DNA from 2 places in the Hoeflea sp. AS16 genome. Region 2 is predicted to be linked to the other one. Evidence: riboswitches for the same ligand, from Rfam matches in the RefSeq annotation. Region 2 holds a riboswitch; the other holds the start of a gene.
What was found. Region 2 has a riboswitch for thiamine pyrophosphate ahead of WNY80_RS05325 (YkoF family thiamine/hydroxymethylpyrimidine-binding protein). Riboswitches for the same ligand answer to the same signal wherever they lie in the genome.
Positions count from the first base shown of each region.

Region 1: another riboswitch for thiamine pyrophosphate. It lies ahead of thiB (thiamine ABC transporter substrate binding subunit); the one in region 2 lies ahead of WNY80_RS05325 (YkoF family thiamine/hydroxymethylpyrimidine-binding protein).

Region 1 covers NZ_JBBMQQ010000002.1:143,150-148,903, forward strand. The annotation lists gene WNY80_RS06005 (M48 family metalloprotease) at 1-724, opposite strand, end outside; gene WNY80_RS06010 (ATP-binding cassette domain-containing protein) at 935-1,660, opposite strand; gene WNY80_RS06015 (thiamine/thiamine pyrophosphate ABC transporter permease ThiP) at 1,657-3,246, opposite strand; gene thiB (thiamine ABC transporter substrate binding subunit) at 3,290-4,300, opposite strand; TPP riboswitch at 4,342-4,448, opposite strand; gene WNY80_RS06025 (thiamine diphosphokinase) at 4,512-5,165, shown strand; gene WNY80_RS06030 (ABC-F family ATP-binding cassette domain-containing protein) at 5,168-5,754, shown strand, end outside.
Region 2 covers NZ_JBBMQQ010000002.1:5,560-11,313, forward strand. The annotation lists gene WNY80_RS05315 (hypothetical protein) at 1-362, opposite strand, end outside; gene WNY80_RS05320 (diguanylate cyclase) at 259-1,899, shown strand; TPP riboswitch at 2,157-2,270, shown strand; gene WNY80_RS05325 (YkoF family thiamine/hydroxymethylpyrimidine-binding protein) at 2,265-2,873, shown strand; gene WNY80_RS05330 (ABC transporter permease) at 2,878-3,666, shown strand; gene WNY80_RS05335 (ABC transporter ATP-binding protein) at 3,663-4,418, shown strand; gene WNY80_RS05340 (ABC transporter substrate-binding protein) at 4,415-5,398, shown strand; gene WNY80_RS05345 (SLC13 family permease) at 5,539-5,754, shown strand, end outside.

The DNA.
Region 1 (5,754 bases), 140 kb from region 2:
TCCGCTGCGGTGGGTTGGGGTGGCTGGCAAGAAAGTCGAGGCTTGAATCCGCGTCGGGGTCGACCGAGTTGAAATGCTGGTTGGCATTCATGGATTCGAGGAACCGGGCTGCCGCATAGGGGTCATATCCTGCCTCGCCGAGCATTCTGACGCCGATGACATCGGCCTGCAGTTCCTGGTTGCGGGAGAAGGCGGCCAGGGACAGCTTGCCGCGGGCAACGGCGCGGCGGCCGGCGATGGAATTGGCGAACAATTCCTCGGCCACCTGTCCGGCAAGTTCGACTTCCTGTTCGCGCCGCTGGCGCTCCAGTCCGTGGTTGGCGGTGACATGGGCCATTTCATGCGACAGCACGGCGGCCACTTCCGACGCGTCATTGGCGAGTGCGAGCAGGCCGCGGGTGACGTAGAGATAGCCACCGGGCAGGGCAAAGGCGTTGACGGCGGGCGAGTTGAGCACGGTGATCCGGTAGGCCTGGCTTGGATTTTCCGAAACGAGCGTCAATGCGCCGACGATGCGGGCAACCAGCCGTTCGGTCTTGGCATCGCGGAACTCGCCGCCATAGCTGGCGATGATTCGCGGGTGCTCGTTGGCGCCAATGCGGGTGCGTGGGTCGGAAGCACCGGCCTTTTCCGCCGTCTGCGGGGTGTCGGACGGCCTGACGCTGGGCTGATAGACATCAACCCCGAGCGTCTGGCAGCCAAACAGCAACAGGCTGCCCGTCATCACCAGAGCGAGGCGAAGCTTGTTGCCGATCAGCGGGTTCGTTTTTGTGTGGGGCGCAGCGATCTTGGCCATGGTCCGGATTGTTGTTTGGTCATCTTGATGCCGGGACGGAAGCTGAAAATCTCACAAGCCGGAACTCAGGCTCAGGTCTATCCCAATTTGCGCCGCTTCTCCAGTGGCAAACACTCGCGTCGAAATTGTGGCGTCGCCTCACTCTTCGGCGCTGCCCCCAAGGTATGCCGCCAGATCCGGCAGATCGTGGCGTTGGAAAAAGCCTGCTGCGGGTGCATCGGCGGCAATCCGGCCTTTGGCTATGAACAGGATCTGATCGGCTGCATTGCGGGCCTCGTCGGGGTCGTGCGTGACCATCAGCACGGTTGCGCCGACTTCTGCGCGCAGTTCGAGCATCAGGCCAAGCATGTCGGCGGCGAGGCCGGGGCCGAGGCCATCAAACGGCTCGTCGAGCAACAGCAGAGGACGGCGGCGGGCAAAGGCGCGGGCGAGCGCCACGCGCTGCCGTTCGCCACCGGACAGGGTGGCGGGCATGCGCTTTCCAAAGCCTGCAAGGCCAACCCGTTCGAGCGCCATCTCGACCCGTGCCCAGCCGGCCTTGTCCAGCCGCAGCGAAGGATCGATGCCAAGCCCGATATTGGTGCGGATATCGAGATGGGCAAACAGGTTGTTGTCCTGAAACACCATCGAGATGCCGCGACCGGATGGCTCAAGCCCGGTGACATCCCTGCCATCAAGCAGGATCCGGCCGGCGTCCGGATTCAGGAAACCTGCGGCGAGATTGAGCAGTGTTGATTTGCCGGCGCCGGAAGGCCCGAGAATGGCGGTCACGGTCCCGGCCTCCCGCCGGAAGGAAAATTCGGTGCTGAGATTGCCGATGCCATAGACAACGCCGTCAAACACAATTGCAGGTTCATGTGTCATCGTTGTCCGCTTCCGTTCCGGTTGCCGAGCCTGTCGGCCAATAGCATGAGCCCCATGGTCAACCCTCCGAGCAGCAGCGCCAGTCCGGCGGCGTCGCTGGTCCGGTAGCTTCCCAGTTTCTGGTACAAAAGCCAGGGCAGGGTCATGATCCGATCGCTGCCAAACAGCGCAATGGCACCCAGATCCCCCAGCGACAGTGCCACGGCGAAGACGAAGCCGGTCGCCAGCGCCGGCAGCATGGCCGGAATGTCGATCTGCCAGAGCCGGTTGATGCCGGCAAGGCCGAGCGACACGGCCAGCCTTCCGTTGCGGTCCATGGTGCTTGAATGCGCAGGCTCGATCACCCGCATGACGAATGGCAGCGCCATCAGCGCGTTGACCAGAATGATCACCGCCAGGGGCGCGAGCAATTGCCCCGTGCCGCCGCCAAGCATGAGGAACCATCCGGCGCCGAGAACGACGGGTGGGACAAGAAGCGTCAGCGATCCGGCCGCACCCGACAATCCCGCCAGCAAGCCCATCATGGGTGAGCGGGGCGGGGTGTCGGCCGAATAGCGGGCCCGCACCAACAGGCTGGCAAGCAGGACCGACAGGGACGCGGCGGCGACACCGATCAGCAGGCTGGTTGCCGTGGCGCGCCAGAACAGGCTGTCGCCAAGCAGGCGGGAGATATCGGCGTTCAATCCGGAAACGATCACGGCGATCATCGGTGCGCCAACGAAAAAACCACCCAGGCCGATCAGCATCGCATCCGGGACGGCATGCAGGCCGCCTCTTGCATCCGGTCGGTTCGTGGCGCCGCCCTTGGTGTCTCCGGTATCGGTGGGAACCGAGATCAGCCTGAGCGCCAGCATCACCACCAGGGTCAGGCCGACCTGCACGAGCGAGAGCAGCACTGCCCGGCCCGGATTGAAATCAAAGCGCAGCGCCTGATAGATCGCGACTTCCAGCGTGGTTGCCGCCGGTCCGCCGCCGAGCACCAGCACGAGGGTGAAGGATGTGGCGCAGAGCATGAACACCAGTCCGGCAGCGCCCGCCGCGGCGCGGCGCATGGCCGGCCATTCGACAAGGCGGAACAGGGAAAGGCCGCCGATGCCGAGATTGGCGGCGGTCTTCCAGTATTCCGGCGGCAGGCGTTCGATCGTGGGCAGGATCAGCCGGACGGCAAGCGGCAGGTTGAAGAACACGTGGGCGATGAGAATGCCGCTGAGGCCGTAGATGGAAAACGGGGTTTCGACACCAAGAACGGACAGGCCCTTGTTGGCGATGCCATTGCGGCCCCAGATCTCGATCAGCCCGAGGGCGGCCACCAGGGGCGGCAATCCAAGCGGTACGGCAAACAGGTTGATCAGCCAGCGCCGCCCCGGAAAGACGGGGCGGCGGGCAAGGGAGCGGGCCAGAGGCACCGCGAAAGCCACGCTGAGAAGGGTCGAGAGACCCGCCTGCAGCAGGGTGAAGCGGGTGATGCGGAGTAGGTAATCGCCCTGACCCGATGACAATCCGGCCCCACCGCCGTGAGACACGAGAACCGCCACCGGCACCGCCAACGCCAGGCCGACGCACAGCAGAGCGGCAATGCCTGCCATTCGTGATGTGCGGTGCTCGGCCCGGGTCAGCATGGCAAGGGGATCAGCGGCTCATGGCGCCAAGCCATTCCTCGATCCAGGCAGCACGGTTCTCCGCCACTTCCTCAGGCGAGTAGAGGAACGTCTTTTCCGGCGAGACCAGTGTGGCGAAAGCTTCCGGGAGCTCCATGGTGATTTCAGCGGCCGGCATCATCCAGTTGTTGGTGGGAATCTCGTTCTGGAAGCCCGGGGTCATCATGAAGCCCAGGAACTGACGTGCCAGATCCTTGTCCGGTGCGTTGGCGAGCAGGCCTGCGACCTCGATCTGCAGGTAATGGCCTTCGGAGAATTCGGCTGCCTGGTAGCGGTTCGTCTCCTCGGCGACCATGTGGTAGGCGGGCGAGGTGGTGTAGGAGAGAACCATCGGCGCTTCGCCCGAGGTGAACAGGCCATAGGCTTCCGACCAGCCCGGCGTGACGGTCAGGACGCGCTTGGAGAGCTTTTCCCAGGCCGCGGCGGCGTCATCGCCATAGACCGATTTCATCCACAGCAGCAGGCCCAGGCCCGGCGTCGAGGTGCGCGGATCCTGAATGACGATCTTCTGGTCCGGGTCGCCTTCGACCAGGTCCTTGAGGCTTGCTGGCGGAGTGGCGATGGTCTCGGTGTCATAGATCACGGCGAAATGGCCGTAGTCATAGGGAATGAACACCTCGTCGCTGAAGCCGCCGGGAACGGAAACCGCGTCTGTTGACAGGCCATGGTCTTCAAACAGGCCGGTGGCCTTGGCTTCGGCAACCAGGTTCGTGTCCAGTCCGAGCACGATGCCTGCCTCGGCCTTGTCACCTTCGAGCTTGAGGCGGTTCAAGAGTGCGACGCCATCGGCAACGCCGACCCATTTGAGATCGCAGCCGCACTCGGCTTCAAAGGCTTTCTCGATCTTCGGGCCGGGACCCCATTCGGCAATGAAGCTTTCATAGGTGTAGACCGTCAATGTCTTGTCGGCACTGATGGCGGGCGTGGCGAAGAAGGGAAAAAGAGCTGCCAGTGCAGCAGGGACAAATCTGTAATTGCGCATTGGATCGCGCCTCCTTTGGTTCAGAAAAAACAGGAATAGGCGCGATGTGCACGTCTAATCCCTCCGCCGGTACAAACCGGATCAGGTTCTTCGGGTTGACCATCTGGTCTCTCAGCATGGCAGACGCCAGGCACCCCGTTAGAGCGAGACAAGACATAGAATTTCTTCCAGACGCTGGCAAGTGCGCGCAAAGCTGCTATTGGCTTGCGCCATGAGTTCACATTCCACTTTTGCAATCCTGCTGGGCGGGGCGCTCGAGATTGACGACCGGGTTCTGGCACTGACCGGGGGCGCGCGGGCGATTGCTGCCGATGGCGGCATGGCGCACGCGCAAGCGCTCGGGATGACGCCCGAATTGTGGGTGGGCGATTTCGATTCAACTTCCCCTGATCTGACCACACGGCATGCGGCTATCCCGCGGCTGCCGTTCCCTGCGGAAAAGAACTTCACCGACGGCGAACTGGCCATCGAACAGGCGATCGAGCGTGGCGCCACCCGGCTGATCCTGGTCGGCTCCTTTGGCGGTGCGCGCACCGACCATGCGCTGTCGCACCTGCTGCAGGCCGTTACGCTTGCCGAACGGGGACTGGATGTGGTGCTGACCTCCGGCGTGGAGGAGGCGGTTCCGCTGCTGCCCGGATCGCGCGATCTCGATCTTCCCGCCGGGTCGCTGTTTTCGGTTGTTGCATTCACGGCGCTGAACGGGCTCAGCCTGTCGGGGGCGAAGTATCCGCTCGACAATGCCGATATTGCATTTGGCGCGTCACGCACCATCTCGAATGTGGCCGAGGGGCGTCTGACCGCCAGCCTTGTGTCCGGACGCGCCCTCATCGTCGCCCGCCCTCATGATTTTTCCGGAGCCTGAGCATGGCGCCTCCCATTCTGAAACTTGACGACATCACGCTTTCCTTTGGAGGGACGCCACTGCTTGACGGGGCGGAGTTGCAGGTGGAACCGGGCGACCGGATCTGCCTTGTCGGTCGCAACGGTTCGGGCAAGTCGACACTGCTGAAGATCGCCGCCGGACAGGTTGAGCCACAATCGGGCGAGGTTTTCAGGCATCCGTCCTCGACCATCCGCTACCTGCCGCAGGCACCTGACTTCGAAGGCTTTTCGACGGTTCAGGCCTATGCGGAAGCGGGGCTTGGCCCGAGCGACGATCCGCACAGGGTCAGTTATCTTCTCGAGCATCTCGGCCTTGACGGGGAAGCCGATCCGCAGACGCTTTCGGGCGGCGAGGCCCGCCGGGCGGCGCTTGCGCGGGTGCTGGCGCCGGAGCCGGATATCCTGCTTCTGGACGAGCCGACCAACCATCTCGACCTGCCAACCATCGAGTGGCTGGAAGAGGAACTCACGCGCAGCCGCGGTGCGCTGCTGGTGATTTCGCATGACCGGCGGTTTCTTGAACGGGTCAGTCGGGCCACCGTCTGGCTCGACCGTGGCCGGTCGCTCAG
Region 2 (5,754 bases):
GACAGGGCGGCGAGCGCGGACAATCCGAGAAATGAGCGACGTTTCATGCGGTGAAAAACGGGGCAAGCGGCGAAGGGCTTAAAGAGGAGGGCGCGCGGGATAGCCGCCGGACGCCGGACGGATGGCAAAGCTTCGTTAGGAAAACTCGCGTATGACTGGAGCAGAAATATCCGGACAGTGCGGCGGAAAGCCCGCTCTGCCGGATTGCCTGAAGGATTGACGATGAACTTTTCCACCCCGATCCTGCTTGTGATCGCGATGCTCGTGATCCTTTTGGTCGGACGAATCATCACGTCGCCGGAAGCACCCGGGCGAACAGCCTTCGGGCTGGCTGCCGTGGCATCGATCTGGTGGATCGCCATGGTCGTGCTTCGACTCAACAGTGCGGAACTGGCGGACAAGGTCCTCTTCAACCGACTCGCCTGGTTCGGCATCATTGCGACGCCGCTGTTCTGGTCGGCAGGTTTTCTTGATCATGCAGGCTTCAGTCAATTCACCAGGCGCCGGTCAATCACCATCATGCTCGTGATCACTGCGATTGCGGGTTTCGCTGCGTTGACGGATGGCTATCATCATTGGCTCTATGTGGAAATCATCAACATAGAACGGCCGAGCTTCTCCTACGGATGGCTGTTTTACGCGTTGTTGGGGGGAATGTATCTGTGCATGCTGATTGCCTGCCTGATGTCGATTTCCCAGTTGAAGCACGCTGCTCGTCTGCACAGGCGCCAAATGATCGCGCTCCTGGTTGCAACATGTGTGCCCTGGGCATGCAATGCGGCTTTCGTCCTGTTCGAATTCCGGCTCTTCAACGATGATCCGACGCCCTTTGCCTTCAGCGCGACCGTGCTGGCGGTGCTTTTTGCACAGCATCGCGGAAAGCTGTTTATTGCACCGCCTATTGCCCGGGACATCATTTTCTCGGTTTTGCCGGACCCGATCGTGGTGCTGGAACCGAGCGGCCTGGTTCTCGAGACCAATCCCGCGGCAGAAAAGCTGACAGGGTTCAGTGCAGATACCGTGGGAACGAAACTTCCGCCCACCCACCCGCTGATGGCCTTCATCGCAGAAGACATACAGACCGGACCCGCGAAGCCGATCATTCACTTCGACGCCATGGAAAAGACTTTCGAGGTGTCCGTCCAGCCGCTGGAGCAATGGGGCCGGCAAGGCAGTGTCATGATCGTGTTGCGCGACGTCACCGCCCGCGAAGCCGCGCAGAAAAGCCTTCTGGACGCCGGGGAAGCGCTGACGCTGCGCCTTGAAGAAAATCTGCGGCTGCAGCAAAAACTGGAACAGCAGGCTTTTCGGGACCACCTGACCGGCCTCTTCAATCGCCGTCACGCCAGCACCGTCATCCCGCCTGTGCTGGCGAGCGCGAGCGAGAATGCGCCGGTATCGTTGATCATCGTGGATCTCGATTACTTCAAGCAGGTCAACGACCGCTATGGGCACGATGTCGGCGACAACGTCCTGTCGTCCTTTGCCAAGATCCTCGGCGATAGCCTGAAAGGCGCAGAATTCGCGTTCCGCTATGGTGGCGAGGAATTCCTCATCGTGTTGCCCGCCACCGCCCGCGATTCCGCGCTCGAACGTTGTGCGCAGTGGCGGCACGAACTTGCCACCCTGACCATTGCCGAGCTGGGGGACGTCGCCTTGTCGTTCTCGGCCGGTATCGCAATCGCTCCCCAGGCCGGAACGTCATTGCTGGAGTGCACAAAGACGGCGGACATCGCTCTTTACCGATCCAAGATTTCCGGGCGCAACAAGGACACCGTCTGGGGCGAGCATCTTGACGGCATGGACCGCGGAGGGCCTGTCTCCAAGGGTCCTGCCGACGGCCACGACGGCCACGACGCCTGCACAGCCCTGTCAGGCCGTAAGGCAATGCTGCCTTGATCTGAACTTGGCAGAAGGCGCTCTGACTGGGGCTCTTTCATGCGTTTGTTGACCGGGCGAAGTCGCTGCCGACCGCCATGGTGGCGGCCCACCTGGCGCGGTAGCCGGTCACTGGTGGGCGTGTGTGGTGAGCGTCGAAAGGTTGGCGATCATGCCATGGATTGGATAACCTGCCGGCCTTGCCATCTCCAAGACAACTGAAAAACCGCAGGGAGAGACAAAAGCCCTTGCATTTGCATGCAAATCCTGTTGAATGCGCCTCACCACAGGGGTGCCGCGTAGAGCCGCGGCTGAGATGCGGGCGCCAAGCCCACGGACCCTCGAAGCTGATCTGGATAATGCCAGCGTAGCAAGGAGGAACCAAGATGTTCGCAGGCGCGCAAGTATCCCTTTACCCCATGACCGACGGGTTCGTGGACGTGATTTTGTCGTCGCTTGAGGCGCTCGATCCCTACCGCGAGCGGCTCAGGATCGAGACCGACGATATTTCCACCCTGATTGTCGGCCCACCCGAAGTGCTGTTTCCGGCGCTGCGCGATCTCTATGTCGCGGTTGCAGCCTCCCGGCATCACGTCGTGCTTCGCGCCACGCTGTCGCGCGGATGCCCCGGCGAGCCGGATGACCCGATCTGCCAGACCGGTGCATTGGCAAACCCGTCCGAACCGCTCGAAAGTCGCCAGGCCGGGGCCCTTGCCGCGCTGACTGAGGCACCGATGACCGGGGAGACCGCGCGGGCGCAGTTCTCGCTCTACGTGATGGGTGCCGGTGACCACATGGCCGAAATCATGGGCTGCATCGATTTTCTCAAACAGAGCGGCACCTTCGACCGGTCGAAGAATTTCTGCACACGGCTGATCGGCGATTCAGGCCCGGTGTTTGCCACCCTGCAGGAAGCCTTCTGCCGCTTCGGGCCACCCGCCGGTCACGTCACCATCGACCTGACGGTTTCAGCCAACAGCCCGTCGATCAGCTGATCTCATGGCTCATTCTCCGTCCGGTACTCCGGCGGCAAGGCTTATCCAGGGCCTGCCGGCCATTCTCAGTGTGCTCACCGCGCTTTGTGTGTGGGAGCTTTACGTGCGGCTGTCGGGCATCCCGGCGCTGGTGCTGCCCGCGCCGTCGCGGGTGGCCGAGCAGATCGTGGTCAACCGCGCCATGCTGTGGGCCAACACCTTGCCGACACTGCAGGCGACGCTGACCGGCTTCGCCTTCTCTGTTTCAGTGGCGTTTTTGCTGTCGCTGCTGATCGATTTCACCCCGAAGCTCAGACGGGCGCTGTTTCCGGTCTTCGTCATCAGCCAGACCCTGCCGCTGGTGGCGATTGCACCACTGGTTGTGCTGTGGTTCGGTTTCGGGCTGACGCCAAAGATCCTGCTGGTGGCGCTGGTCACCTTCTTCCCGATGCTGGTGGCACTGGTCGATGGCTACGCGTCCACCGAACCCGACATCGAGGCGCTGCTCGGCTCGATGGGTGCCTCGCGCTGGAGTATCTTCCGCCGCGCCCGGTTTCCCTCGGCAATGCCCTATTTCTTCGCCGGTCTGCGGATCTCGATCACCTATGCGGTGGTGGCGGCAATATTCGCTGAATATGTCGGCGCCCGCGCCGGCCTCGGCATTGTCATTCTCAACGCCAAGAACAGCTTTCGCCCCGACCTGATGCTGGCCGCGGTGGTGATCAGCTCGTTGCTGACGCTGCTGCTGTTCGGCGCCACTGCGCTGCTGCAACGGCTGGTCCTGGGCTGGCGCCATGCGGGGGCTGCGCCATGAATGCGCTGGACATCACAAATGTTTCCCTGACGCTGGGCGGCACGCCGGTGCTCGATGACATTTCGCTCCGCGTCGAAAAAGGCGAGTTCGTATCGATCCTCGGACCATCCGGCTGCGGCAAGTCGAGCCTGTTCCGGCTGCTCACCGGGGCGCTCACTCCGGACCGCGGCACGATCTGCGTCAACGGCGCGCCGCTGTCGTCAAAGTCCCGGGCCTTTGCCTTCATGCCGCAACGCGATGCGCTGATGCCCTGGCGGCGGATCATCGACAACGTCATTCTCGGGCTGGAAGTGCAGGGGATGGACCGGGGCGAGGCGCGGGTCAGGGTGCTGCCGCTGTTCTCGACCTTCGGCCTCGAAGGCTTTGAACAGCATTATCCGGCGCAACTCTCTGGCGGCATGCGCCAGCGCGCGGCGCTTCTGCGCACCATCGTGCAGGACCGGCCGATCCAGCTGCTCGACGAGCCGTTCGGCGCACTTGATGCGCTGACCCGGGCGGAGATGCAGGGCTGGCTGGAAAGCCGCTGGAGGCAAGCGCACTGGACCACGTTGCTGGTCACCCACGACGTGCGCGAGGCGGTGGCGCTGTCGGACCGGATCTACGTGTTTTCGCGCCGGCCGGCGCGGATCATCGCCGAATTCAACGTGCCCTGGCTACGTCCCCGCCTCGGCCGCGCGCTTCCCGCAGAAGCCAGCCAGCTTGAGGCGCAGCTTCTCGACACTCTTCTTGCTCAAACCGGAGACCGATCATGAAACACATTCTCACCGCGCTCGCACTGCTTGTTGCCGTGCCGGCGACGGCTGCCGAAAAGCTCACCGTCGCGCTCGACTGGACGCCCAACACCAACCATGTCGGGCTCTATGTCGCACAAGCCAAGGGCTGGTTCAGCGATGCCGGTCTCGACGTCGAGATCCTGCCCTATACCGACACTTCGTCGGGCACGCTTGTGTCGACCGGTATCGCCCAGTTCGGAATCCTCAGCGCCGTCAGCTTTTACAGCCAGCGCTCGATGGGCGCCGACATGACGGCGGTGATGGCCGTGGTGCAGCACGAAACCGGGCGGCTGGTGTTCAATGGCGAGCGCGAGGATATCCAGCGTCCCGCCGATCTCGACGGGAAGATCTATGCCGGTTTCGGCAGCGCCTGGGAAAACGCGTTGATCGCCTCAATCATCCGCCATGATGGCGGCGAGGGCACATTCGACACGGTGACGCTCGGCACCTCGGCCTATGAGGCGCTGGCCAACGGTTCGGTGGATTTCACACTGGAAGTCAGCACCTGGGAGGGCGTCAATTCGGTGCTTCTGGGCCGGCCGCAACGCGCGTTCGCCTATGCCGATTACGGCGTGCCGGACCAGCACACCACATTCCTGGGTGGCAACTCGTCCTGGCTTGCGGCGAACGCGGATACCGCGGACGCTTTCGTCAAGGCGGTGCAGCGTGGTTATGCTTTCGCTGCCGACAATCCGGAAGCCGCCGCCGATATCCTGATTGCCGGGACGGATGGCATGCTGTCCAACCCGGATCTCGTCCACGCCTCGATGAAGGCGCTGGTCGAGGATGGTTTCCTGCGGGATCCGGGCGAATCCGTCGGCCTGATCGATGACACTCTGGTGGCCGATTTTACCGGCTTCCTGTTCAAGGCGGGCATCCTGCGCGACGCCAATGGCGATACGCTCAAGGAGATGCCGGACGTGTCGGGCTGGACCACCAACGCCTATCTCGCCAGGTAGGGCCGAGACAAAACCGGAGCCGTCCCGATGGCTCCGGTTGATCTGCATACGCGTTGCGAAAACCGGTTGACCGGCAAATGCGGTCATGCAACCCAAGTCGGACTTGTGCACATCGCACGCCGCGCAACGGGATGGGTTTCATGACCACCGACCAGATCATGCTTTTCGGAATTCTGATCGTCCTCTTCGGCATGCTGGTCTGGGGCCGCTTCCGCTACGATCTCGTCGCCTTCGTGGCGCTGCTGGTCACGGTGCTGGCCGGGCTGATCGAGCCGGACCAGGCGTTTCACGGCTTTGGCCACCCGTCCGTTGTCATCATCGCTCTGGTGCTGATCGTTTCGCGCGGGCTGATGAAT